3 regions of the Pseudomonas sp. NPDC087598 genome follow, and region 2 is predicted to be linked to each of the others. Evidence: riboswitches for the same ligand, from Rfam matches in the RefSeq annotation. Region 2 holds a riboswitch; each other region holds the start of a gene.
The links. Region 2 has a riboswitch for cobalamin ahead of cobW (cobalamin biosynthesis protein CobW). Riboswitches for the same ligand answer to the same signal wherever they lie in the genome.
Positions count from the first base shown of each region.

Region 1 (7,747 bases), on a different contig from region 2:
CTCCCTGTTGTTGGCCGGGTGACGGTACTACAGGTCGGTGCGGGCTGGCTCGCGAATGTGGTCTGAGATTCAGAATTGCTTGCGCCTGACTTGCCGCGCTCGTGAGCAAGCCCGCTCCCACAGGGATCTTCGGTGGTGGTTGGATTGATGCAACAAAAAAGCCCGGCATTTCTGCCGGGCTCGGGGTGGGCTCAGATGCTTACGCGGCCATGTTGCCGGCTGCCATGTCCTTCTTGTAACTGGCTTTCATCGCTTCCATTTCGGCACCGAGTTCATCGAGCCTGGCTTTGCCCAGGAGTTTTTTCGCCTGAGGAAACATTTCCGTTTCCTCTTCTTCGATGTGGTGCTCTAGCAGCTCCTTGACCACTTTCACTCGACCAGCGAATTCGGGCGTGCCGGGGTCGGTCATTTTCAGATCAGGCAGGACCAGCGAGTCCACGGTGCGGTGTTCTTCCTTCGCTTCGAAGTACATGATCTCCTGCTCTTTGCTGCCGGCTTCCTTGAACGCCGGATAGAGGATTTCTTCTTCGAGGCGGGTGTGGATCGAGATTTCCATCTCCAGCTTGGCCAACAGCTCGGTGCGTTTTTTCAACGCACGGTCGGTGGATTCGCTCAGTTGCGACAAGATGCCTTTCACTTTTTCATGGTCGGCTTTGAGAAGGTCGATGGCGTTCATGGGGGTTGCCTCTGCTTTCACGGATTGAACACAGACCGTTGTTCCACGGTGCTGTGGATTCTCTGAAGCTGTCGCATTTGCTGTGCCAACTCGCGGCACAGCCAGCAACTGCACTGGCTCGCGGGTTTTGTCGCAATTGAGGCAAAAGGCCTTCGTGCAGCCTGCATGAACAGCCTGCAGCCGGCATTGCAGTTCACCGCTTGGGATGAATTTGCGCGGGCGCGCAGATGTCCAACTCGTAACTAAGGAGCCGGCGCTGTATTTATCTCGACGCCTATCGCTAATGAATCAAGGTGCTTTGCCCTCAATCAGCGAACGGGCCGACATCGACCTGATCGTCTTCCCCAAGAGAACTGTAATGCGCACGCAGTTTGCGCAGTTCCCGGGTGCCCATTTTGTCCAGGCAAAGCGTGGCGTTTTGCGCGTCACTGGTAGCCCGGATCAGTTCGTCGATCTTCAGATGCAAAATGTCGTTGTCGCGGTTTTGTGTGTTCTGGATCAGGAACACCATCAAAAACGTAATGATCGTGGTCGACGTGTTGATGATCAGTTGCCAGGTGTCGTTGTAGTGAAAGTAGGGGCCAGTCAGTGCCCAGATGATGATCAAGACGATCGCGGCAACAAAGGTTTTCGAGCTGCCGGCCCAGTTGGACAGGGCCTGACAGAAAGACGCGAATTTCATGAGTGTGCGAGCTCTTGAGGAAGGTAAGGCATAGACCCCGGCAAACCTTTGAAATTCTTTTTTACAATTGCGGAGTGCTCAATGAGTAAAACGATCACCGCGCAGGACCTGCATATCCACTTTGGCCACGGCGATGAGACGCCGCTGTTCAAATGGTTGATCGCCAGTTTCCTGATGGGCAAACGCATCCAGGCCGACATTGCTGCGCAGGCTTATCGGGTGATTGTCGAGAAACGCCAGCGCGACACGCCGCGCAAGTTGGCCAACTGCAGCCATCGGGAACTGGTGGCGATGCTCGGCGAAGCGCATTACGTGCGCTACGACGAAACCACGGCGCAGCGCCTGCTGGCGTTGGCCCACAAGCTCAATGATGACTACGCAGGGAAGGTCGGCAATATCGTCGCCGCGAGTGCCGATCGCCAGGCGTTCGAAAAGCGCCTGGCGGAATTCGACGGGATCGGCCCGAAGACCGTTGAGATTTTCATGCGTGAAGCCGGCGCGCTGTTGTTCGGTTAGCGCCCGGAATGCGACGCCGTGTTCTGGCTGATGTGTTTCGGCCCTGCGATTGCCCAGGCGATCAGCCCGAACAGCGGCACAAACACGATCAGTACAATCCACACCCCTTTGTTGTTCGATTTCCCCTCGCTTTTACGCACCCGATTGATGGCCCACAGTTCGATAACTAGAAGAACTGCCGCCAGTACGATCCACACGGTTTCGATTTGCATTGGCTACCTCCTGATGGTTTTTCTTAGGTGGCGTGTGGTGCGGCGGGTTCATTTAATTTTCGTTGAGTGCCTTGAGTTGTCGGGCCAGATGCAGCGCGACGGCACCGCTGTTGAGCGTCGGCAGCAAATGAGTGAAAGGAATGTCGATCATGCGGTTTTCGCGCACGGCACGCAGGCGCGATAACACCGGGTCGTTCTTCAGCAACTGACGTTTGCGCCAGGCAGGTGACCATTCGGCATCGGCCAGCAGGATGACATCGGGCTCGCCGAGCAGCAGGGTTTCGCGGCTCACGGTCACTCGATACTGATTGATCCCGGCGAACAGATTGCGCGCGCCGGCAGCGGCGAGCAGCGTAGTCACGAACCCGCGGCCACCCTCCGAGTCGAGGCCGTTGACCTCGCTGTCGAGATAGAACACCGACAACGGTTTTTCGGCGCCGATCAGGGCACTTGCACGGGCCAGGTCGGCATCCATGGCGGCGCTGAGTTGTTGGGCTTTTTGCGGTTTGTGCAGCAGCGTGCCGAGGGTGTGCAGGTCGTGGCGCACGTGTTCGAAGTAATCCAGCGAATGCCCCGCGCAGGCCGCTTCCAGTAAGTAGGAACCGACCCCGTTGCGCGCCAGACCCGAGCGCGAGGTCACGCCGTCGCCGAACGCCGTGGCAAACCCGCCGACCACCAGATCCGGCTTCTGCGCATAGAGCACTTCGCTGGACGGGTATCGCTGCGCAATCACCGGGACACCGAAATACTCGGCGTTGCCATCCCCGGCATGGGTATCGTCCAGATACGCCACGCCCACCAGCGTCGGGCCGGCATCGAGGGCGAGCAACAGGTCAGCGGCGTGCTGATTGAGCGCAACAATGCGCGACGGCGGTGATTGCGCGGTGTTCCAGGTCTCGCTGCAATTTCGCAAGCTGTCGGCACCCGCAGCAGTAGAGCAGAGCAGGGCGCTCGCCAGTAGCCACGACGCCCTCATGTGCGCGCCTTGATCAGCAAATCGACGACGACCTCGCCACCGACCAGATGCCCTTCGACCAGCCGTTGCACGTCTTCGTTGCTGTGCACGCCATACCAGCACGTCTCCGGGTACACCGTGAGAATCGGCCCCAGATTGCACGGGAACTGACAGTGCGTGCGCGTCAGCAACACCCCGCCCGGGGTTTCGATGCGGTCATGCGCCAGCAAATGCCGGCGCAGGGTTTTCCATAACTGCAAGGCGCCGCGCTGGGTGCAGCGTGGGCCGGTGCAGAGGAACACGTGACGCGCATGTTCGGGGACGTGCGACCAGTCCGGATGGGTGTCGATGCCGTCGTGGCTGATGGAGTTCGTCATCAGAAGGTGTACGTGTAGCGGACTTCGGAGGTGAACGGCCGTCCGAGGTTGTCGACGTTGTTCGAGCGACTGGTGACGTAGTCGCGGTCGAACAGGTTTTCCACCAGCAGGCTCAGGCGATGCTGGTGGGCGTTGTCGAGGTAGCGGTAAGCGTCGGCATCCACCACCGAGTAATGCCCGTATTCAACCTGTTTCGAGCTGGTCACGTCGCGGATATAACGGATCGCGCCGCCGGCACCCCACAAACGATTCTCCGACTCAAAACCGATGCGTGAGCGGGCGAAGAAGCTCGGGATGTCATTGATCGTCACACCGGTGCGCGACTCGGTGAGGTTGCGGGTCATGTCGGCCTGCACACTCCATTGATCGTTGAGCGCGAGTTTCGCGTCAGCCTCGAGACCGCGCATGCGGATCTGCCCTTCGCCGTTGACCCACTGGATGTCGTCGAGGGTGATCAGGTCGTCGATCTTGCGTTTGAACAGGGTGACGCTGGCGCTGAATTCGCGGTCGAGCAGCAGGCCTTTGTAATCGAGACCCAGTTCGGCGTTGCGGCTTTTCTCCGGTTTGAGGTTGCGGTTGCCGATCTCGTCGCCCGGTTCATTGACGAACAATTGCTCGGCGTTCGGCAGTTTGTAGGCACTGCCGTACTGGCCGCGCAGGGACCAGTTTTCGTTGAGGTCATAAAGCGAGGTGAGCATGCCGACAGTGGCGCTATCACCGCCGGCCATGGCTTCGTGACGAATGCCGATGCTCGGGTGCCAATCGGGCAGGGCGTCAATCTGCGGACGCAGTTGCGTATAGATCGCGTGGGCTTCGGCCTTGTCATTGTCGATGATCAGCACATCGTCCTGGCCCTTGAACCATTGGTTGTCGGTACCGACAATCAGCACATGACCACCGGGCAATTCTGCTTTGCCCTCGGCCTGCACACCCCAATCGGTGAAACCCCAGTAGTCGTTGTGGTTGATGACTTTGGTGCCGCCACCGTCGACGTTGTTGATGCGCGTGTAGCGCGTGTCCCAGTCGTTGATATGACCTTTGACGAAGTAACTCAGGCGCTCATTGAGGTTCTGTTCGAAGGTCGCTGTGGCGATCTGTTGCACGCGGTCGTTGGTGGTCTTGTGATCGTTGACCGGGCGGGCGAAGTCGAGATTGGCGTCGGCGTATTGGTAGAACAGCTCCAGCCGCGAGTCATCGCCAAACGACTGAATGGCCTTGCCGCCGAACGTGGTGACTTCGTAGGCGCGCTTCTTCTCGGTATCGTTTTTCATGTCGCGGTTGCGAAACGGCTGGTAGCCGTCGGAGACGTTGTGGCTGACATACGCGAGCAAGCCGAGGTCGCCGAAACCATTGCTGAAGATGTTCTCGACCCGGGCGTCTTCAGTGGTGCCGCCGAAGGTGTCCAGGCCCAGATTGACTTCGCCGGAAGCTTTGCGGCTCTGCGGGCTGCGGGTGACGATGTTGATCACTCCCGACACTGCCTGCGTGCCGAACAACAGACTCTGCCCACCCTTGAGCACTTCGATGCGCTCGATGGCGTTGGCCGGCAGGGTGTCCAGATACAGGCCACCGTAGAGACGGTTATTCAGTCGCACGCCGTCGAGCAGGATCAGCGTGTCGTCGTTGCGCCCGCCCAGCAAGGAGTAGGTGCCGTAGTCGAACGGGCCGTTTTTCGGTGCGACGTACAAGCCGGGAATGAACATCTGCATGACGCGGCTGACATCGGCGCCGGGGCCTGCGCGCTCGATCTGCTCGCGGCTGACGATTTCCACTTTGCTGCCGTAGTGCGCCATGTCGGCGACGGTGGTGGACTCCACCGAGGGCGCGGAAACGATTTGCTGATTGAGTTCCAGCGGCGCGTCGTCGGCCAGCAGAAACGGGCTGAACAGGCAACCGAATAACAGGGAGGGAGCCGAGGGATTGAAAGGTCGAATCATTGTCTTCTCGAAAAGGATCTTCGCAGAAGAGCATGCAGGAGAAGGCATCGCGCACAGCCAATACCGGCCCATGCCCGCCCACCGCAGGATTTTGCCAAACAGAAATTCCAGGCCGGTCTCCGGGCTCACGCGTATCGATGCCTTCACCTTCCCATGGCTTTTTGGCCACAGTGGTGTGTCGAAAACATCACGCGTATACCGTTGCGGGGGCAGCACCGGACTTGTTCGAAAAGAACCTACCGGTTTCCCGTTTCACCCCATGCACGGCGGCATGGGACACCTGAAACTGGGCGGCATCTGAACATTCGACAGACCGTTCGTCAACTTTTCGGACCGGCCTATGCCTGCTGCGCCGCCCCCTGTTGCACAAAGCGCTCGATCAACCACCGCGCCGCCGGGCCGGGTGGCAGATCGGTGCGATAGATGACGTCGAAGGTGTAAATGCCGCTCTCGTATTCCGGCAACTGCAGGCGTACCAGACGACCGCTGCGCAAGTCCTCTTCGACCATCGGGACCGGCATGTTGCCCCAGCCGATGCCTTCGCGCAGCAGCATGTGTTTGGCGCCGAGGTCCGCCAACCGCCAGGTGCGGTTGCTGAGCACGGCGAACTCCCGGTCCTTGGTCAGCCGCGAACGGTCGGACAGCACCAGTTGAGTGAACTCGCGCCCGGCCCCCGGCGCATTCGACTCGCTTGAGGCCAACGGATGCCCGGGATCTGCCACCGGAATCAGCTCGACGCTGCCGACTGCGATTCTCTCGATACCGTCGATGCCTTCGTTCATCGGCCCGCTGACTCCGACGATGGCGTTACCGTTGATGACCAGCTCCGTGACGGCCCCAAGCGCCTCCATGTGCAAGTGCAGAGCAACGGTGGGGAAGGCTTCGCGAAAGGATTTCAGCGCGTCGACCACACGCTCGGGCGGCAGCATCACATCGAGTACCAGATGCACTTCGGCTTCCAGCCCTTGCAGCAAACCTTTCACTTTGGCGCGCAAGCCGTGCACGCCTTGGGCGATGGTCCGCGCTTCGGCCAGCACCGTGCGGCCGGCCTCGGTGAGTTGCGGTTTGCGGGTGGTCTGGCGATCGAACAGCGACACGCCGAGCTGCATTTCCAAGTTGGCAATCGAATAGCTGACCACCGAAGTGGCGCGGTGCAGCTTCCTCGCGGCCCCGGCAAAACTGCCGACGTCGACGACGGTCAGGAACACGCGCAGTTGGTCCAGGGTTGGTGTGCCCGGGTCGGAAATCATCGTCGCAGCCTCGAACATGACGGGGTGGGTCACGCAGATATAACCGAATGCTGCGTACTCAGCTTGTCTATTTTTTAGAACGTGATGATCTAAATTAGTCAGCTATTCAGATGAGTCGTTGCAGCGCAAGATTTTCTTCAACAGGGCGGTTCACGCCGAACCCCCGAACTTTTGAAGGAAATACCGATGACCATTTCTGCAAACACCGCTCAACCACAAGTCGCTGAACAGTCACGCGCCGATGTCGCTCAAGCCTCGGCCGCGTTGATCGGCCGTGTACTGCTCAGCGCGATTTTCATCCTCTCCGGTTTCTCCAAACTGGCCGCGCCGGCAATGATGATCGGGTACATCAGCTCCGTCGGGCTACCGCTGCCATCCGTGGCGTTGGCCGTGGCGATCATCGTTGAAATCGGCGGTGGCCTGGCGCTGATCGCTGGCTATCGCACTCGCACCGTGGCGGCGGTATTGGCGCTGTTCAGCGTGATGACTGCCCTGGCTTTCCATAACGCGCTGGGCGATCAGAACCAGTTCATCCACTTCTTCAAGAATATCGCCATGGCCGGTGGCCTGTTGCAGGTGGTGGCCTTCGGTGCCGGTCGCTTCAGCCTCGACGCACGCCGTACTTGAGTCGCGCTGTTGCCAGGGGAGAGCCCTGGCAACAGACGTTTGATCAACCCGTTAAACAGTGGAGATTGTGATGAAGGCTTTGCGTGTTTACGAGTACGGCGGTTCTGCAGCGTTGCGTCTGGAAGAGGTTGCCGATCCGGTTGCTGGAGCTGGCGAGGTGCTGATTCAGGTCGCCGCCGCCGGGGTCAATCCGATTGACTGGAAAATCCTCTCGGGTGCCATGCAGGCGTTCATCCCGCTGCCAATGCCGTTCACACCGGGCGTTGAAGTGGCCGGGACCGTGATCGCCAAGGGTGACGGCGTCACCGGCTTCAGCCTCGGCGACGAGGTATTCGGTTTCATCAACATCGTCGGCGGCTATGCGAGCAAAGCGGTGGCCCCGGTAGAAAAACTGGCGCTCAAGCCTCGCTCGCTGAGTGCGTTGCAGGCCGGCGCGGTGCCCGCCAGCGCGTTGACAGCGTGGCAGGCACTCACCGAACACGCCGGCGTGCAACGGCGGCAGAAAGTGTTGATTC
Region 1 covers NZ_JBIUWQ010000041.1:21,848-29,594, reverse strand. Annotated here, with positions in the region: gene ACIOWE_RS20680 (hemerythrin domain-containing protein) at 200-676, opposite strand; gene ACIOWE_RS20675 (low affinity iron permease family protein) at 981-1,358, opposite strand; gene ACIOWE_RS20670 (DNA methylase) at 1,440-1,874, shown strand; gene ACIOWE_RS20665 (PLD nuclease N-terminal domain-containing protein) at 1,871-2,086, opposite strand; gene ACIOWE_RS20660 (ABC transporter substrate-binding protein) at 2,139-3,062, opposite strand; gene ACIOWE_RS20655 ((2Fe-2S) ferredoxin domain-containing protein) at 3,059-3,418, opposite strand; gene ACIOWE_RS20650 (TonB-dependent receptor plug domain-containing protein) at 3,418-5,355, opposite strand; cobalamin riboswitch at 5,448-5,654, opposite strand; gene ACIOWE_RS20645 (LysR family transcriptional regulator) at 5,694-6,605, opposite strand; gene ACIOWE_RS20640 (DoxX family protein) at 6,792-7,232, shown strand; gene ACIOWE_RS20635 (NADP-dependent oxidoreductase) at 7,303-7,747, shown strand, end outside.
Region 1: linked by a shared signal. The riboswitch ahead of ACIOWE_RS20650 (TonB-dependent receptor plug domain-containing protein) and the one ahead of cobW (cobalamin biosynthesis protein CobW) in region 2 are both predicted to bind cobalamin.

Region 2 (7,747 bases):
ATTGGGGCCTGCTCGGGCGCCTGACCCGTCAGGGCGAGACCACGCGGGTGTTCGATTTCGGCGACTCGCAACCGGAACAGACCTATGGCGCGGTCTGGCAGCTGGATGCCGAGGTGACGTACAAATTCACCCCGAAATTCAACCTCGCCGTGGGCGGCAACAACGTCACCGACAACTATCCGGAGCGCTCCGGTTCGGCGATCAATTACGGCGGCAACCTGCCGTATGACGTGCTCTCGCCGATCGGCACCAACGGCGCTTACTACTACGCCCGCGCCACCTATGGCTTCTGAGTCGGGGCAGGGACCGGGTCGGCATCTGCCGGTGTTTCAGGCGCTGTTGATCACGCTGGGCATGGTGATCACCACTGACATCCTGAAAACCGCGCCGACCGTGGCGCTCAACGTCGGGCCGGAACATTTCTACCTGGTGTGGGTGCTCGGCGGCGTGGCGTCGATGATCGGCGCGCTGTGTTTTGCCGAGATGGCCACGGCGTTTCCGCATCCGGGGGGCGACTATCACTTTCTGCGCATGGCCTATGGCGAACGCATGGGGTTTGTGTTCGCCTGGTCGCGTTTTTCGGTGATGCACACGGGGTGGATCGCGTTGTCGGCGTTCATGTTTGCCGATTACGTCAATGCCGTGGTGCCGCTTGGGCAGTACGGCTCGGGATTGTTTGCCGGTGCGGTGATCGCTTCGCTGGTTTTGCTCAATCTCACCGGCAAACACATCGGCTTCATTACCCAGACATTGCTTGTCGGGCTATTGGCGTTGGGGTTTCTGAGCATTGCCAGTGCGGGTGTTTTTCTCGCCTGGCAAGGCATCGAACCACCCGCGCCGAGCGTGTCGGCAGTAGCGGAAAACACCGGCATGGCCGGGTTTTCGGCGGCGATGATTTTTGTTTTCCTGGCGTTCGGTGGCTGGAGCGATGCCGCGACATTGTCGGCAGAAGTACGTGACGGTCGGCGCGGGATTTTCATCGCCATGCTGGGTGCGTTGACGGTGTTGATGGTGATTTATCTGGCACTCAACTGGGCGTTTGTCCGGGGCCTGGGATTTGCCGGACTGGCGGCCAGCAATGCGCCGGCGGTCGAACTGTTGAACCGCGCATTCGGCGCGCCCGGGGTGATGCTGATTCTGCTGATGGTCGGCATCGCTGCGATCGCGACCATCAACTCGACCCTGCTGGTCGGCGCCCGCACCACTTACGCCGCCGCTCGCGATGTGCCGCAGTTGCGCAGCTTCGGTGACTGGGACGACCGTCACGGTGTACCGCGTAAAGCGCTGCTCGCGGAAGGTGCGGTGGCGTTGCTGTTGGTGCTGTTTGGCAGCTTCACCCTGAGCGGGTTCAACACCATGGTCGAGTACCTGACGCCGGTGTACTGGCTGTTTTTAAGCCTGAGCAGTGTGGCGCTGATCATTCTTCGCCGGCGGTTTCCCGAGGTACCACGGCCAGTGAAGGTACCGTTGTATCCATTGTTACCATTGCTGTTTTTTTGCTTGTGCCTGTACATGCTTTATTCAAGCGTGACGGTAGTCGGGTGGGGCGCGTTTCTGGGGATTGCGGTGTTGCTGGTGGGGGCGGTGCTTTTGACCGGGTTGAGCCGCGTGGCGTCGACGCCTCGGCAGGCTCTCGAGCAGACTGCGGACTAGAACGACACCTGCGCCGGCTGCGACAAGCGCAACACCGAAAGATCCCCGGTAATACGTTTATACGCCAGGCGAATCGCCTCGATACTCCCCTCATTCTTCGCACTGTTCTCATGCAAAATCACAATGACCTTGGTGCTCAGTCGCTCAGGCTCTTTCGCCCCATGATCTTTCCACTGTCCATACGCATCGAGAACAGTAAAGCCATCGGGAAACCGCGACGTAACTTCCTTGTCGAGAAACTCACGCCAGCGCGCCGGGCTGACCGCGCCTTCCTTGCCATCCAGCGAGCCGACCGAAAAGTACAACTCGGTACGCGTCCATTGCGCCTGCGCCGGGCGCGTCGCGTCTCCCTGCAAGGTCGAACTGGCGGGATCTTTGGTGTGCACGGAAACAGGAGAGGGGCTGGCACAACCGGCGACCGCCACAAACAGTGCCGCCAGTAATAGACGTTGAGGCATGGAATTTCCTTATTGTTGACAGTAGTTGGCAAGTATAAGGGGGCAGATTAATAGCGAGAAAAGACTAAAAAGTGGGTTGAAGCTCTATTTGTGGAATATGCGAAGTGTGGTCAATTAGTTCTACTTCGAATAGCTGTTTACCAAGCGAGGCGGGCGCACCTGAAGTTTCATGCGCCGGCCAGACATCAGCGGAATGCGTTGAGCAGGAAATCGCGCACGTACAACAGGCTGGGGCTCTTGATCACGCTTTTGCGCCACACCAGATACAGCGCGTTGACCGGCGCTTCGCTCGGCAACGTCGGCGAAATCAAGCGACCGTCAGCGATGGCGTCGGCGCATTGGTAATCCGGCAGGACGCTCCAGCCGTGGCCGCCGAGCACCAGGTCCATGATGATTCGCAGATCAGGAATGGTCAGCGCTGCCTGCAACTGTGGCGCGACCTGAAACATCGTCGTCCACAAGGGTCGTACCAGCGCCAGATCTTCGTCAAAGGCAATCAGCGGCACCTGCCTGAGTTGTTCTTCGCCGGGCTGTTGCCCGAGGCGTTCCAGCAGACTCGGTGCGTACACCAGCAACATGCGCTCGGTGAGCAGATGTGCGTAGCCGTGGGAGTGTTCGTCGGGCATCGAGGCGGTGATCGCGAAATCGATCTGAGTAGCTTCTAGCATCTCGTAGATGCGCGTTTTGGTGCCGGTGTGAAAGCGCAAGGTGAAACCTTCGTCCAGCAACGGCGCGAGGCGGGCGGCGACTTGTGCGTGGAAAAAGTCCGGAGGACCGACCAGATGCACCGTGCCACCCTTGATCAGGCCCGGGCGTAGCGAGGCGATCTTGCTTTCCAGACCATCGAGAAACGGCGCCACGGAACGCGCCAGTTCGTCCGCCGCTTCAGTCGGCTCGACACCGCGTGGCAAGCGCCGGAACAGCGGCTTGCCAACCAGCGCTTCGACCGCCTGAATGTGCATCGATGCTGCCGGTTGAGTGATGCCCAAGTGTTCCGCAGCCTTGGAAAACGACTTGGCACGGTACGCTTCGAGGAACGTTCGCAGGTGGGTGAGGTGGCTCATGGTGCTCCGGCGCCCAAAGGGTGAAGGTTGCTTTTACCACTGTGCCTGCCGGAACGGAACGCCATGGCGGCGTTCCGTGCGCTGAGGGCTTATAGAGTCTCAGCCGCCCGATAGCGTGGTGTTGCGGCCATCTGACTCAATACCAGCAACAAGCCCAGCGCCGAAACCGCTGCACCGGTGAGTCCGACGAAGCTCAGACCAACCTGACTGATCGTGACGGCGCCCAGCACCGATCCCAACGCGATCCCGGAATTGAATCCGGCAATATTCAAACCTGCCGCGACCCCATGAGCGTGCGGCGCATGACGCTCGGCAACCCCGATCAAACGCGCCTGCAACGCCGGCACTGCGGCGAAGCTGAACATACCCAGCAGGGCGACCAGCACGCCCATCATCAACGCTGAACCGGAGAATGCCCACATGCCCGCCGTCACCACCACAATGCCGGCGATCAATGCAGCGCTGGCGCGGTCGACGCCCCAGGCATCCGTCAGTTTGCCGCCGAGCACATTGCCGATAGCCGCCATCACGCCATACAACAACATGAACACGCCGACGGTGGCGGCGGTGGTGCCGGTCACCTCGGTGAGCACCGGTGCGATGTAGGTGTAGGCGACGAAGGAACCGGCATAACCCAGCACCGTGACCAGTGCGCCGGCCAACAGCTTGCCGTTGAGCAACGCCTTCAGACTGTGCAACGCCGAGCCGCTGTCGGCAGCGGTTGGCAGCGGATCACGCATGCCGAACAGCAAACCGAAGAAGCCAATCGCACCGAACACCGCAATCGCCGCCAACACCAGACGCCACGACATCACGCCGCCGAGATAGGTACTGATCGGCACGCCAATAGCCATGGCCAAGGTAAAACCACCGAACACCACCGCCACCGCACTACCGGCGCGCCCGGGACCAGCCAAGCGCGCCGCCGTACTCGAAGCCACTGCCAGAAACAGACCATGCCCCATGCCGGCGATGAATCGCGCCACCAGCATCAGCGTCAACGTCGTCGAAAACGCCGCCGCGAGGCTACCGACGCTGAACACCAGCGCCGTGGCGAGCATCACGTTCTTGCGTGACCAGCGGGCGGTCAATGCACTGAACAACGGCGCCGACAGCGTGGCGCCCAAGGCATACGCGGTGATGGTCGCCCCGGTGGCTTCGACGTCGACGCCGAGACTGCGGGCCATGACGTCGGTTAAACCAATCGGCACGAATTCGGCCAAACCCAGAGCGAAAGCGCTGAGGGTGAAGATGTAAATGACAAAGGGCATGTGAGCCTCTCTCGGAAGGGGAAGATGGCGAGAGGCTAGAGAGCAATGATCTATAAATGAAATTGGTTATTCGGTGTATGGGTATAAATCTATTTATGACAACCCCCTGTAGGAGCTGCGGCACGCTGCGTTCTTTTGATCTGCTTTGGCTTTTGCCCTTTAGCCCCTTCGGCAGGCCGAGTGAAGGTGTTCATCCGGGGGTTAGGCGCGCAGCGCCGTTTGGCGAAGCCAAACACATCGAGAGGAGGTGCAGCGCAGCAAACCGTAGGCGATGCCCCCGGATGGACACCGTAGCGAGGGAACACTGAGCCCAAGCGAAGTGCCGTACGCCGGGGGCCAAGCCTTTTGCTTACTTTTCGGCGTCTGGAAAAGTGAGTCGCTGTAAGAGCGAAACCGCCAGAGGCAACACCCGCAGCAACGGATATGCACGCAAAACGAAAAACCCGAAACCCAATCCCATTGACCCTAAACCACACCATGCGTAGCCTTGCACCTTCGAGGTTCTCCGGCAAAAACCGGAGCTAAGAAGGGAACGCGGTCCAAGCCGCGGCTGCCCCCGCAACTGTGAACGGTGAAATTCACTGCCACGCCACTGCCAGCTCAACCCATGAGCCAGCGGGAAGGCGCAGCGAATGCCAGGCTCAAGGCCTGAACACCGTCAGCCAGGAGACCTGCCTCGTCACAGATTTCTCACTACAACCGGGCGGGGTGATCCGGTGGCGAATTCTTCCGCGCGCAGCTGCGCCGCGGATCTCGTCCCGTTTGCCCGCCACCTTGCCAAAGGGCATCCGATGAAAACACTGGCCAAACTCCCCGTCACCATCGTCACCGGCTTCCTCGGCTCGGGCAAAACCACACTGCTGCGACACATGCTCGACAACGCTCAGGGCCGGCGTATCGCGGTGATCGTCAACGAGTTCGGCGAGTTGGGCATCGACGGTGAAATCCTCAAGCAATGCACCATCGGCTGCACCGAAGAAGAAGCCACCGGCCGCGTTTACGAACTGGCCAACGGCTGCCTGTGCTGCACCGTTCAAGAAGAATTCTTCCCGGTGATGCGCGAATTGGTTGCCCGTCGCGCCGACCTCGATCACATCCTCATCGAAACCTCCGGCCTGGCCCTGCCAAAACCGCTGGTTCAGGCCTTCCAGTGGCCGGAAATTCGTAGCGCCTGCACCGTCGACGCGGTGATCACTGTGGTCGACAGCCCGGCCGTGGCCGCCGGCACCTTTGCCGCGTTCCCGGATCAGGTCGATGCCCAGCGCAAACTCGATCCGAACCTGGATCACGAATCGCCGCTGCACGAACTGTTCGCCGATCAACTGGCCAGCGCCGACCTGGTGATTCTCAACAAGGCCGACCAGACCAGCCCGGAAGATCTGGCTCGCGTACGCGCCGAAGTCGCCGAAGAACTGCCGCCAGCGGTGAAGATCATCGAAGCCAGCAACGGTCGTCTGCCGCTGGACGTGCTGATCGGCCTCGGCGCCGGTTCGGAAGAACACATCGATAGCCGCCACAGCCATCACGACCATCACCACGGTGAAGGCGATGACGATCACGACGACCACGATCACGACGCCTTCGATTCGATTTCCATCGAACTGCCGCAAGCCGACGAAAGCCTGTTGCTCGACGCGCTGACGCAACTGGTGGTCAAGCACGGCATCCTGCGTGTGAAGGGTTTCGCGGCCATCCCGAACAAGCCGATGCGCCTGCTGATTCAAGGCGTGGGTACGCGTTTCGACAAGCATTTCGACCGTCAGTGGGGCGCCGATGAAGCGCGTGTCACGCGTCTGGTATTGATCGGTCAGGAACTCGACGCGGCGCAACTTGAAGCGCAACTGCGCGCCGCGCTCAGCGTTTAAGCCATGCACCTGCTCAGGACCCAGCCCGGCGGTTTCGTGTCGGATGACAACATTGCCGACCTTGGACAAACCCCCGCCGAGCTGGTGATCCTGTGCAGCGGCGACTCCAGTCTGGCGCTGCTCGCCGAGGCCGCGCAGCAGTTGCCCGAGGATTATCCGAGCCTGCGTCTGGCCAACCCGATGCAGGTGCAGAATCATGCTTCGGTCGATTTGTACGTCGATGAAGTGCTGCGTCATGCCAAGGTCATTCTGATTTCGCTGCACGGCGGCATTGCTTATTGGCGCTACGGCGTCGAGCGTTTGATCGAGCTGTCCGAGCGCGGTGTGCAAGTGATTCTGGTGCCGGGTGATGATCGCCCCGATCCGGAACTCAGCGACTTGAGTACCGTCGGCGCCGAGGAACGCGACCGGCTCTGGCAGTTCCTGCGTCAGGGCGGCATGGGCAATGCGCTGGATTTCTTCCGTTGTCTGGCCAGTCGTTGGCTTGCTCGCGATTACGTTTGGGGCGAGCCGCAGACCCTGCCACGCACAGCGATTTACCACCCCGATAAAAACACCGCGGCACTGCGCGACTGGCAAGCCGATTGGCTGCCGGATCAACCGGTCGCGGCGGTGTTGTTTTACCGTTCACACCTGCAAGCGGCGAACACGGCGTTCATCGATGTTTTCTGCCAGCGCCTGCAAGCGGCGGGGCTTAATCCGTTGCCGATTGCCGTGGCCAGCCTGAAAGAGCCCGGCTGTCTGGCAGTCGTCGAAGATTGGCTGGATGAGGTCGAGGCGGGGGTGATTCTCAACACCACCGGTTTCGCCCAATCCAGCCCTGAAGCCCCGCACTTACGGCCGTTTCGTCGCAATATTCCGGTGATCCAGGCCATCTGCGCCCAAGACAACGAACCCGGCTGGCGTGACAGCGAGCAGGGCCTCGGCCCACGGGATCTGGCGATGCACATTGCCCTGCCGGAACTCGACGGGCGCATCATCAGCCGCCCGATCAGCTTCAAGGATCTGGCCTGGCGCAGTGAGCGCAGTCAGTCCGACGTGGTCTGTTATCGCGCGCAACCCGAGCGCATGGATTTCGTCGCCGAACTGGCGCGACGCTGGATCGATCTGGCGCGCGTGCCGAATGCCGAGAAACGCATTGCGCTGATTCTCGCCAACTACCCGACTCGCGACGGGCGCATCGGCAACGGTGTCGGTCTGGATACGCCGGCGGCGGCGCTGAACATCCTGCGCGCCTTGCAGGCCGAGGGTTATCCGCTCACTGCGCAACTGCCGGACAGCGGCACCGAACTGATCCAGCAGTTGCTCGGCGGCGTCAGCAATGACCTCGACACGATTGATTTGCGTCCGTGCCAGCAAAGCCTGGCGATGGACGCTTACCTGACGATGTTCAGCGCGTTGCCTGAAGCCAATCGAGCTGCCGTGATCGAACGTTG
Region 2 covers NZ_JBIUWQ010000007.1:84,957-92,703, reverse strand. Annotated here, with positions in the region: gene ACIOWE_RS06330 (TonB-dependent receptor plug domain-containing protein) at 1-293, shown strand, start outside; gene ACIOWE_RS06325 (APC family permease) at 283-1,653, shown strand; gene ACIOWE_RS06320 (DUF3574 domain-containing protein) at 1,650-2,111, opposite strand; gene ACIOWE_RS06315 (LysR family transcriptional regulator) at 2,297-3,175, opposite strand; gene ACIOWE_RS06310 (MFS transporter) at 3,265-4,446, opposite strand; cobalamin riboswitch at 4,928-5,140, shown strand; gene cobW (cobalamin biosynthesis protein CobW) at 5,238-6,311, shown strand; gene cobN (cobaltochelatase subunit CobN) at 6,315-7,747, shown strand, end outside.

Region 3 (7,747 bases), on a different contig from region 2:
CATGAAGTGCTCGGGGCATTTGTGCGTGGTCAGTTGCTGGTGATGTTGGCGCTGGGTGTGATCTACGCCGCGGGCCTGATGATTGTCGGTCTCGAGCTGGGGCTGTTGATCGGCCTGATCGCGGGCCTCGCGGCGATCGTGCCGTACATGGGCTTCGTGATCGGTATCGGCGCGGCACTGATTGCCGGGTTGTTCCAGTTCGGCGGGGACCTTTACCCGATGATCGGGATTGTCGCGGTGTTCATGGTCGGGCAAGCGCTGGAAGGCATGGTGCTCACACCTTTGCTGGTGGGTGACCGGATCGGTCTGCACCCGGTGGCGGTGATCTTTGCGATTCTGGCCGGTGGCGAGCTGTTCGGGTTTACCGGTGTCCTGCTGGCGCTGCCGGTGGCGGCGGTGATCATGGTGCTGGTGCGCCACGTACACGACTTGTACAAGGATTCCGACATCTACAAGGCGGACGAGCCCGAGTTGTAATGGCGATGACGGCCACCCGGTGAATCGCCGGGTTGGCCCGTGTCATGCAGGTGTTGGCGTCAGAGAATCTGTCATAAAACCAGTGTGTTAACGCAAACCTTTGATTTGGCTGGACTCTGTTGCATTGTGCGCTCAGCTTCACGGGTATAAACTTCGCAAACTTTACACAGAGGCCACTAACGGTTCCTTGGGAACTGTTCAGTCAGCATGAAACCGATTCAGCTGCCCCTAGGTGTGCGTCTGCGTGACGACGCCACCTTCATCAACTACTACCCAGGCGCCAATGCCGCTGCACTCGGCTATGTCGAGCGCCTATGCGAAGCCGACGCCGGCTGGACAGAAAGCCTGATCTACCTGTGGGGCAAACACGGCGTAGGGCGTACGCATCTGTTGCAGGCCGCGTGCCTGCGCTTCGAGCAGATGGGCGAGCCGGCGGTGTATCTGCCGTTGGCCGAGTTGATGGATCGCGGTATCGAAATTCTCGACAACCTTGAGCAGTATGAACTGGTCTGTCTGGACGACTTGCAGGTGATTGCCGGCAAGGCGGACTGGGAAGAGGCGATGTTTCATCTGTTCAACCGTCTGCGTGACAGCGGTCGGCGCCTGCTGATCGCGGCTTCAACCTCGCCGCGTGAACTGCCGGTCAAACTGGCGGACTTGAAATCGCGTCTGACCCTGGCGCTGATCTTTCAGATGCGCCCACTCTCCGATGAAGACAAATTGCGTGCCTTGCAATTGCGCGCATCACGTCGAGGTCTGCACCTGACTGACGAAGTCGGGCATTTTATTTTGACTCGCGGCACCCGCAGCATGAGTGCGCTGTTTGACCTGCTCGAGCAGCTCGATCAGGCCTCGTTGCAGGCGCAACGCAAGCTCACCATTCCCTTCCTCAAAGAAACCCTCGGCTGGTAGCCATCCCTTTGGTTCTGCGGCTTTCAGCGCGTTTCGGCATATTTCAGGCGCCAGAAAATCCGCTTTCCTGCACCGGGTGCAGGCCGCGTATTCATTCAAATGGGCTTAAGCGCTTAGATGTAAACGAGAAACCGAGAAGTCACAAAAAGATCGATTGAATTTGCAAATGAGGTCGATAGCGGGCATAGTCTCGGCTTCTTTACAACTATCAGCCACGGTCGTGCCCATGCTAAAGCGCTTCGCACCCCTCGTGCCTCTCGCACTCGTCACCCTGTTGTACGGTTGCGCTGCTCATTCTCCAGTTCAAGAGCAGCCTCAACAGGTTAAAAATTCTGCCACTGCCCAGTCTTCCGTTATTTACCAGGAAGAGCTGGACACCGAAAAAGAACTGTCGGACTTCAACGGCAACAAGCCTTACCAGCTTCCAGTTCTGGCCGACAGTATCCTCGAACGCGGCATGTCCCTGATCGGTACCCGTTACCGTTTCGGTGGTACTTCTGAAGCCGGTTTCGATTGCAGCGGTTTTATCGGTTACCTGTTCCGCGAAGAAGCCGGCATGAACCTGCCACGCTCCACTCGCGAAATGATCAACGTTGACGCGCCGCTGGTATCGCGCAGCAACCTCGAGCCGGGCGATCTGCTGTTCTTCGCCACCAACGGTCGTCGCGGTCGTGTCAGCCACGCCGGGATCTACCTGGGCGACAACCAGTTCATCCACTCCAGCAGTCGTCGCAGCGGCGGTGTTCGCATCGACAGCCTGGGTGACAGCTACTGGAGCAAGACCTTCATCGAAGCCAAGCGTGCACTCGCCATGGCCCCGACCGTGGTCACCGCTCGCAAGTAATTCCCCCGTTGTCGCCACGTCCGTGGCGACAAAACGGTTTCCGGCAACGGAGTAGACCTAGACTTTACAAGGTGAAGTTAAAGTCTTACTTGAAGTTTGCCGCGTAGCCGCTAGAATCCTGAATCTATATTGATGGCAAACCGCCTGCGTGCTGCGCAGGCGGTTTTGTTTTCTGTCCATCCGGCAGAGAAAGCCGCAGCCAGATCAGGATGTTCTGCTTATGACCATGTCGGCCCGCCTCGCATTGATCTTCTTCGCAGCGCTGCTCAGCGCCTGTGCCAGCCGTACACCGCCGCCTGCGCCTGTGGTTCGCGCGCCGGTCGTGTTCGGCCCCTCGCAATCTTTCTCGCCGGCTGCTGAAGACGTGCTGTTCCGCGCGCTTGGCCTGGTGGGTACGCCTTATCGCTGGGGTGGCAACACGCCGGATTCAGGGTTTGATTGCAGCGGACTCATCGGTTTTGTCTACCGTGATGCCGCAGGTATCTCTCTGCCGCGTTCCACTCGCGAGCTGATCGTGATGCAGGCGCCGAATGTCGGTAAGGAAGGCTTGCAGACGGGAGATCTGATTTTCTTCGCCACCAATGGCGGCTCGCAGGTCAGTCATGCGGGGATTTACGTCGGAGAAGGGCGCTTCGTGCATGCGCCGGCCACTGGCGGCACGGTGAAGCTGGACAGCTTGTCGAAGGCGTATTGGCAGAAGGCTTATCTGAGTGCGAAACGGGTGTTGCAGCCTGAGCATCTGGCGCATAACCCGTAAGAAAAATCGCAGCAATCTTAATGTGGGAGCGAGCCTGCTCGCGAAAACGGTGTATCAGTCAACTCGATGGAGGCTGACACACCGCATTCGCGAGCAGGCTCGCTCCCACAGTTGTTTCAGGTCAAATTCAATATCACTTCGTGGCAGACACCCGCCACACCTTGTTCCCCACGTCATCCGCCACCAGCAAACCACCTTGCTGGTCGATCACCACGCCCACCGGGCGGCCCAGCGCATTCTCGTCCTTGTCGAGGAAACCGGTCAGCACATCCACCGGTGCGCCGTTCGGCTTGCCGCCGGTAAACGGCACGAAAATCACTTTATAACCACTGTGCGGCTTGCGGTTCCAGGAGCCGTGCTGGCTAATGAACGCGCCTTCCTTGAACTGCGCCGGCAGCGTGTTGCCCTCGGCGAAGGTCAGGCCCAGCGAAGCAGTGTGCGGGCCGACCGCGTAATCCGGGGCAATGGCTTTGGCGACCAGGTCGAGGTTCTGCGGATTCACCCGCACATCAACATGCTGCCCGTAATAGCTGAACGGCCAGCCATAAAATCCACCGTCCTTGACCGAGGTGATGTAGTCCGGCACCAGGTCGCTGCCGATCTCGTCACGCTCGTTGACCGCCGTCCACAGCGCGCCGCTGGTGGGTTCCCAGGCCAGGCCGTTGGGATTGCGAATGCCCGAGGCGAAGATGCGGTGATTGCCGGTCGCCCGGTCGACTTCCCAGATCGCCGCGCGACCTTCCTCTTTATCCAGGCCGTTTTCGCCGACGTTGCTGTTCGAGCCGACTGTGACGTATAGCTTGTTGCCGTCCTTGCTGGCGATAACGTTCTTGGTCCAGTGATGATTCAGCGTGCCGCCGGGCAGGTCCGTCACCTTGATCGGTTGCGACTTGATTTCGGTCGCGCCGGGTTCGTAATGGAAGCGCAGCAGGCGATCGGTATCCGCCACATACAGATCATTGCCGACCAGGGTCATGCCAAACGGCGAATTGAGGTTCTGCAGGAACACCGTACGCGTCTCGGCGACACCGTCATGATCGGCATCACGCAGCAGAGTGATGCGATTCGGGCTCGGTACGCCGGCGCCAGCCTTGCCCATGACTTTCTTCATCACCCAGCCACGAATGCCGCTGCTGTCGTCAGGTTTCGGCGGGGCATTGGTTTCTGCCACCAGCACATCACCATTGGGCAACACGTAGAGCCAGCGTGGATGATCAAGGCCTTCGGCGAACGCAGCGACCTGGGTGCCTGCCGCTGCGGTCGGTTTGCCGCCCTCGGGCCAGCCGATCGCCGGGGCAATATTCACTGTCGGGATCAGGGTCTTGTTCGGTTCAGGCAATTTCGGTGACGGGCCGGTGCCGTCGGAAACTTGCAGGCTGGAGGATTCACCACAGGCGGCGAGCCCTCCGGCGAGGGCGATGACAAAAGCGAGCTGGGACTTGCGCATTACTGATCTTCCCTATGAATGCATTCCTAATCATAGAGGAGCGCGCAAGCCCGATGGTTCAACTGCTCAACTGCGGGCCTCTTTGAACAGCACGGCAATGCCCGGGTGATAGTTGCCGGCTTCGTTGCGCAACTTGCGGTAGGCGTAGGGGAAATACCAGGCGACGGCGCAGGTGTGTTCTTTTTGCAGGTCGTCGACCATGTCTTGCAGCTCTTCGGGGCTGGCGCTGTGCTGGGCTTTTTGCGGGGCGACAAACAGGCAGCCGAGTTTGAGGTCGCTGGCAAAGCTGATGCGTCTGGCGTCGCTGGTGATCTCCTGCAATGCTTGGGTCAGGTTGAGGTTGTTGACCCGTGGCCAGCGTTGCGTGGCCTGGATGTAAGCGCGGTCATCGCTGCCTGCGAGGAACAGGTCGGCGCGGGCATTGCGCTCGCCTTCTTCGTTTTGCTTGCGGGTGGCCGTCTGTTCCAGCGTCACCAGCTCGGCCATCCATGCCGCTGCCGAGAGCAAGCCGAGATTGGCTTTCTCGTCATGCCAGTAAGGCGTGTCGCTGTCGCCGCGCACGGCGTTGTAGCGGTCGATACAGTCAAACCAGCGTTCAAGCACCGGGCGCAGGAATTCCAGGCGCGGATTGCTGATGATCATGCCTTGCATCGTAATCATCCTTATTGTTGTGATGGCTTTTTCGAGAAAAGCATGGCTCTTTGATATCACTTGTTTCAGCATGGCACAAGATTGGCGCCAGATAATTGATCGACGGCAGTTATTCGCTCGACGGCCCCCTCTTTAATTGACGCTCCACCCCCAACCCTCTAACCTTCGCGGCTTGTTTCAGGTGCTCTGTGACCTGCGTCGACAGAGTGAAACAGGGAAGCCGGTGAGGGTTGTCTTCGCGCGAAGAACCACTACGATCCCGGCGCTGCCCCCGCAACGGTAAATGAGTAAAAGCTGCGCCTTGAGCCACTGCCTCGAAAGAAGCGGGAAGGCGCGCAGCCAGGCCTTGCGCCGCTCATGAGCCCGGAGACCGGCCTGATCCATCCAGCGGCATCACGGTGGGCGATGCCAGGCTTTTTGCCGTCTATTCTTGTGCCTGCCCGCCGTTATCCAGCCTCAACGGAGAGCTCCCCCATGACTGATTCCCCCGAGCGTGACGAACGCCATCTGGCGCGTATGCAACGCAAAAAAGCCGTCATCGACGAACGCATCGCCAACTCGCCTGACGAATGCGGCCTGGTGTTGGTGCTGACCGGCAATGGCAAAGGCAAAAGCAGCTCGGCGTTCGGCATGCTCGCCCGCGCCATGGGCCACGGCATGCAGTGCGGCGTGGTGCAGTTCATCAAGGGCCGTAACAGCACCGGTGAAGAACTGTTCTTCCGTCGCTTCCCCGAGCAAGTGCGTTTCCATGTGATGGGCGAAGGTTTCACCTGGGAAACCCAGGACCGTCAGCGCGACATCGCCGCCGCCGAAGCCGCTTGGGCCGTCTCCCGCGAACTGCTGCGCGATCCCTCGATCGGTCTGGTGGTGCTCGATGAACTGAACATCGCCCTCAAGCACGGCTACCTCGATCTTGATCAGGTGCTCAGCGACTTGCAGGCGCGTCCGCCGATGCAGCACGTAATCGTCACCGGTCGTGCGGCCAAACCGGAAATGATCGAGATGGGCGACACGGTCACCGAAATGGGCATGCTCAAACACGCCTTCCAGGCCGGCATCAAAGCGCAGAAAGGCGTCGAACTTTGAATCAACCACGTCACTGCCCGGCGGTCCTTATCGCCGCACCGGCCTCCGGTCAGGGCAAGACCACCGTCACCGCTGCGTTGGCCCGTTTGCATCGCAATCAGGGGCGCAAGGTTCGCGTGTTCAAATGCGGACCGGATTTTCTCGACCCGATGATTCTTGAGCGCGCCAGCGGTGCGCCGGTCTATCAATTGGACATGTGGATGGTCGGCGAGCAGGAAAGCCGTCGCCTGTTGTGGGAAGCCGCAGCCGATGCCGACCTGATTCTGATCGAAGGCGTGATGGGATTGTTTGACGGCACGCCCTCGAGCGCCGATCTGGCGCGGCATTTTGGCGTGCCGGTACTCGGGGTGATCGACGGCACGGCTATGGCTCAGACGTTCGGTGCATTGGCATTGGGTCTGGCACGCTATCAGCCGGACTTGCCGTTTGCCGGCGTCCTGGCCAATCGCGTCGGCACCTTGCGCCATGCGCAATTGCTCGAAGGCAGCCTCACCGAAGGTTTGCGCTGGTACGGCGCGTTGTCCCGCGAGACCGGGATCGAGCTGCCGAGCCGCCACCTCGGCCTCGTGCAAGCCAGCGAACTGAATGACCTCGACATGCGCCTCGACGCGGCCGCCGCAGCCCTCGCCAGCAGTTGTGAGGTAGCGCTGCCACCGGCCGTGGAGTTCGCCGCGCCTGACGTAATCGCCGCCGAGCCGTTGCTCAACGGCGTGCGAATTGCCGTTGCCCGTGATGAGGCGTTTGCCTTCACTTATGGCGCGAGCCTCGATCTGTTGCGCGCGATGGGGGCTGAGTTGAGCTTCTTCTCGCCAATCCGCGATACACAATTGCCCGAGGCGGACAGTTTGTATCTGCCCGGTGGTTATCCGGAGTTGCATCACGTTGCGCTGTCGCAGAACACCGCGATGCTCGACGCGATCCGAGCGCATCACGCCGCTGGCAATCCGTTACTCGCCGAGTGTGGCGGCATGCTTTACCTGCTCGATTCCCTGACCGACGTTGAAGGCACTCGTGCTGAACTGGTCGGTTTGCTGGCGGGCGATGCGGTAATGCAAAAGCGTCTCGCGGCGTTGGCGCTGCAAGCGGTGGAGCTGCCGGAAGGTTCGTTGCGTGGCCACACGTATCACCATTCCCTGACAACCACTGAACTGACGCCGATTGCCCGTGGCCTGAGCCCGAATGGCGGGCGCGGGGCGGAGGCGGTCTATCGGGAAGGGCGGATGACGGCTTCTTACGTGCACTTTTATTTCCCGTCGAATCCTGCGGCTGTTGCTGCACTGTTTCTGCCCGACCTTGAGGCCGCCATCGCGAGCAGGCTCACTCCTACAGTGGACGGTGTGCAGTCTGAAGAAATGCGATCTCCTGTAGGAGCGAGCCTGCTCGCGAAGGGGCCATGACCGACAACGCATTCACCGAAACCGAGCGCGCAGCGGTTTATAGAGCCATCGCCGAACGCCGCGACATGCGCCACTTCACTGGCGGCACCGTCGAGCCCGAACTGCTGCGCCGTTTGCTCGAAGCCGCCCATCAGGCGCCGAGCGTCGGCCTGATGCAGCCCTGGCGCTTCATCCGC
Region 3 covers NZ_JBIUWQ010000044.1:16,475-24,221, forward strand. Annotated here, with positions in the region: gene ACIOWE_RS21475 (AI-2E family transporter) at 1-477, shown strand, start outside; gene hda (DnaA regulatory inactivator Hda) at 685-1,389, shown strand; gene ACIOWE_RS21485 (C40 family peptidase) at 1,616-2,233, shown strand; gene ACIOWE_RS21490 (C40 family peptidase) at 2,454-2,990, shown strand; gene ACIOWE_RS21495 (PQQ-dependent sugar dehydrogenase) at 3,124-4,437, opposite strand; gene ACIOWE_RS21500 (hypothetical protein) at 4,504-5,088, opposite strand; cobalamin riboswitch at 5,251-5,482, shown strand; gene cobO (cob(I)yrinic acid a,c-diamide adenosyltransferase) at 5,563-6,174, shown strand; gene ACIOWE_RS21510 (cobyrinate a,c-diamide synthase) at 6,171-7,571, shown strand; gene bluB (5,6-dimethylbenzimidazole synthase) at 7,568-7,747, shown strand, end outside.
Region 3: linked by a shared signal. The riboswitch ahead of cobO (cob(I)yrinic acid a,c-diamide adenosyltransferase) and the one ahead of cobW (cobalamin biosynthesis protein CobW) in region 2 are both predicted to bind cobalamin.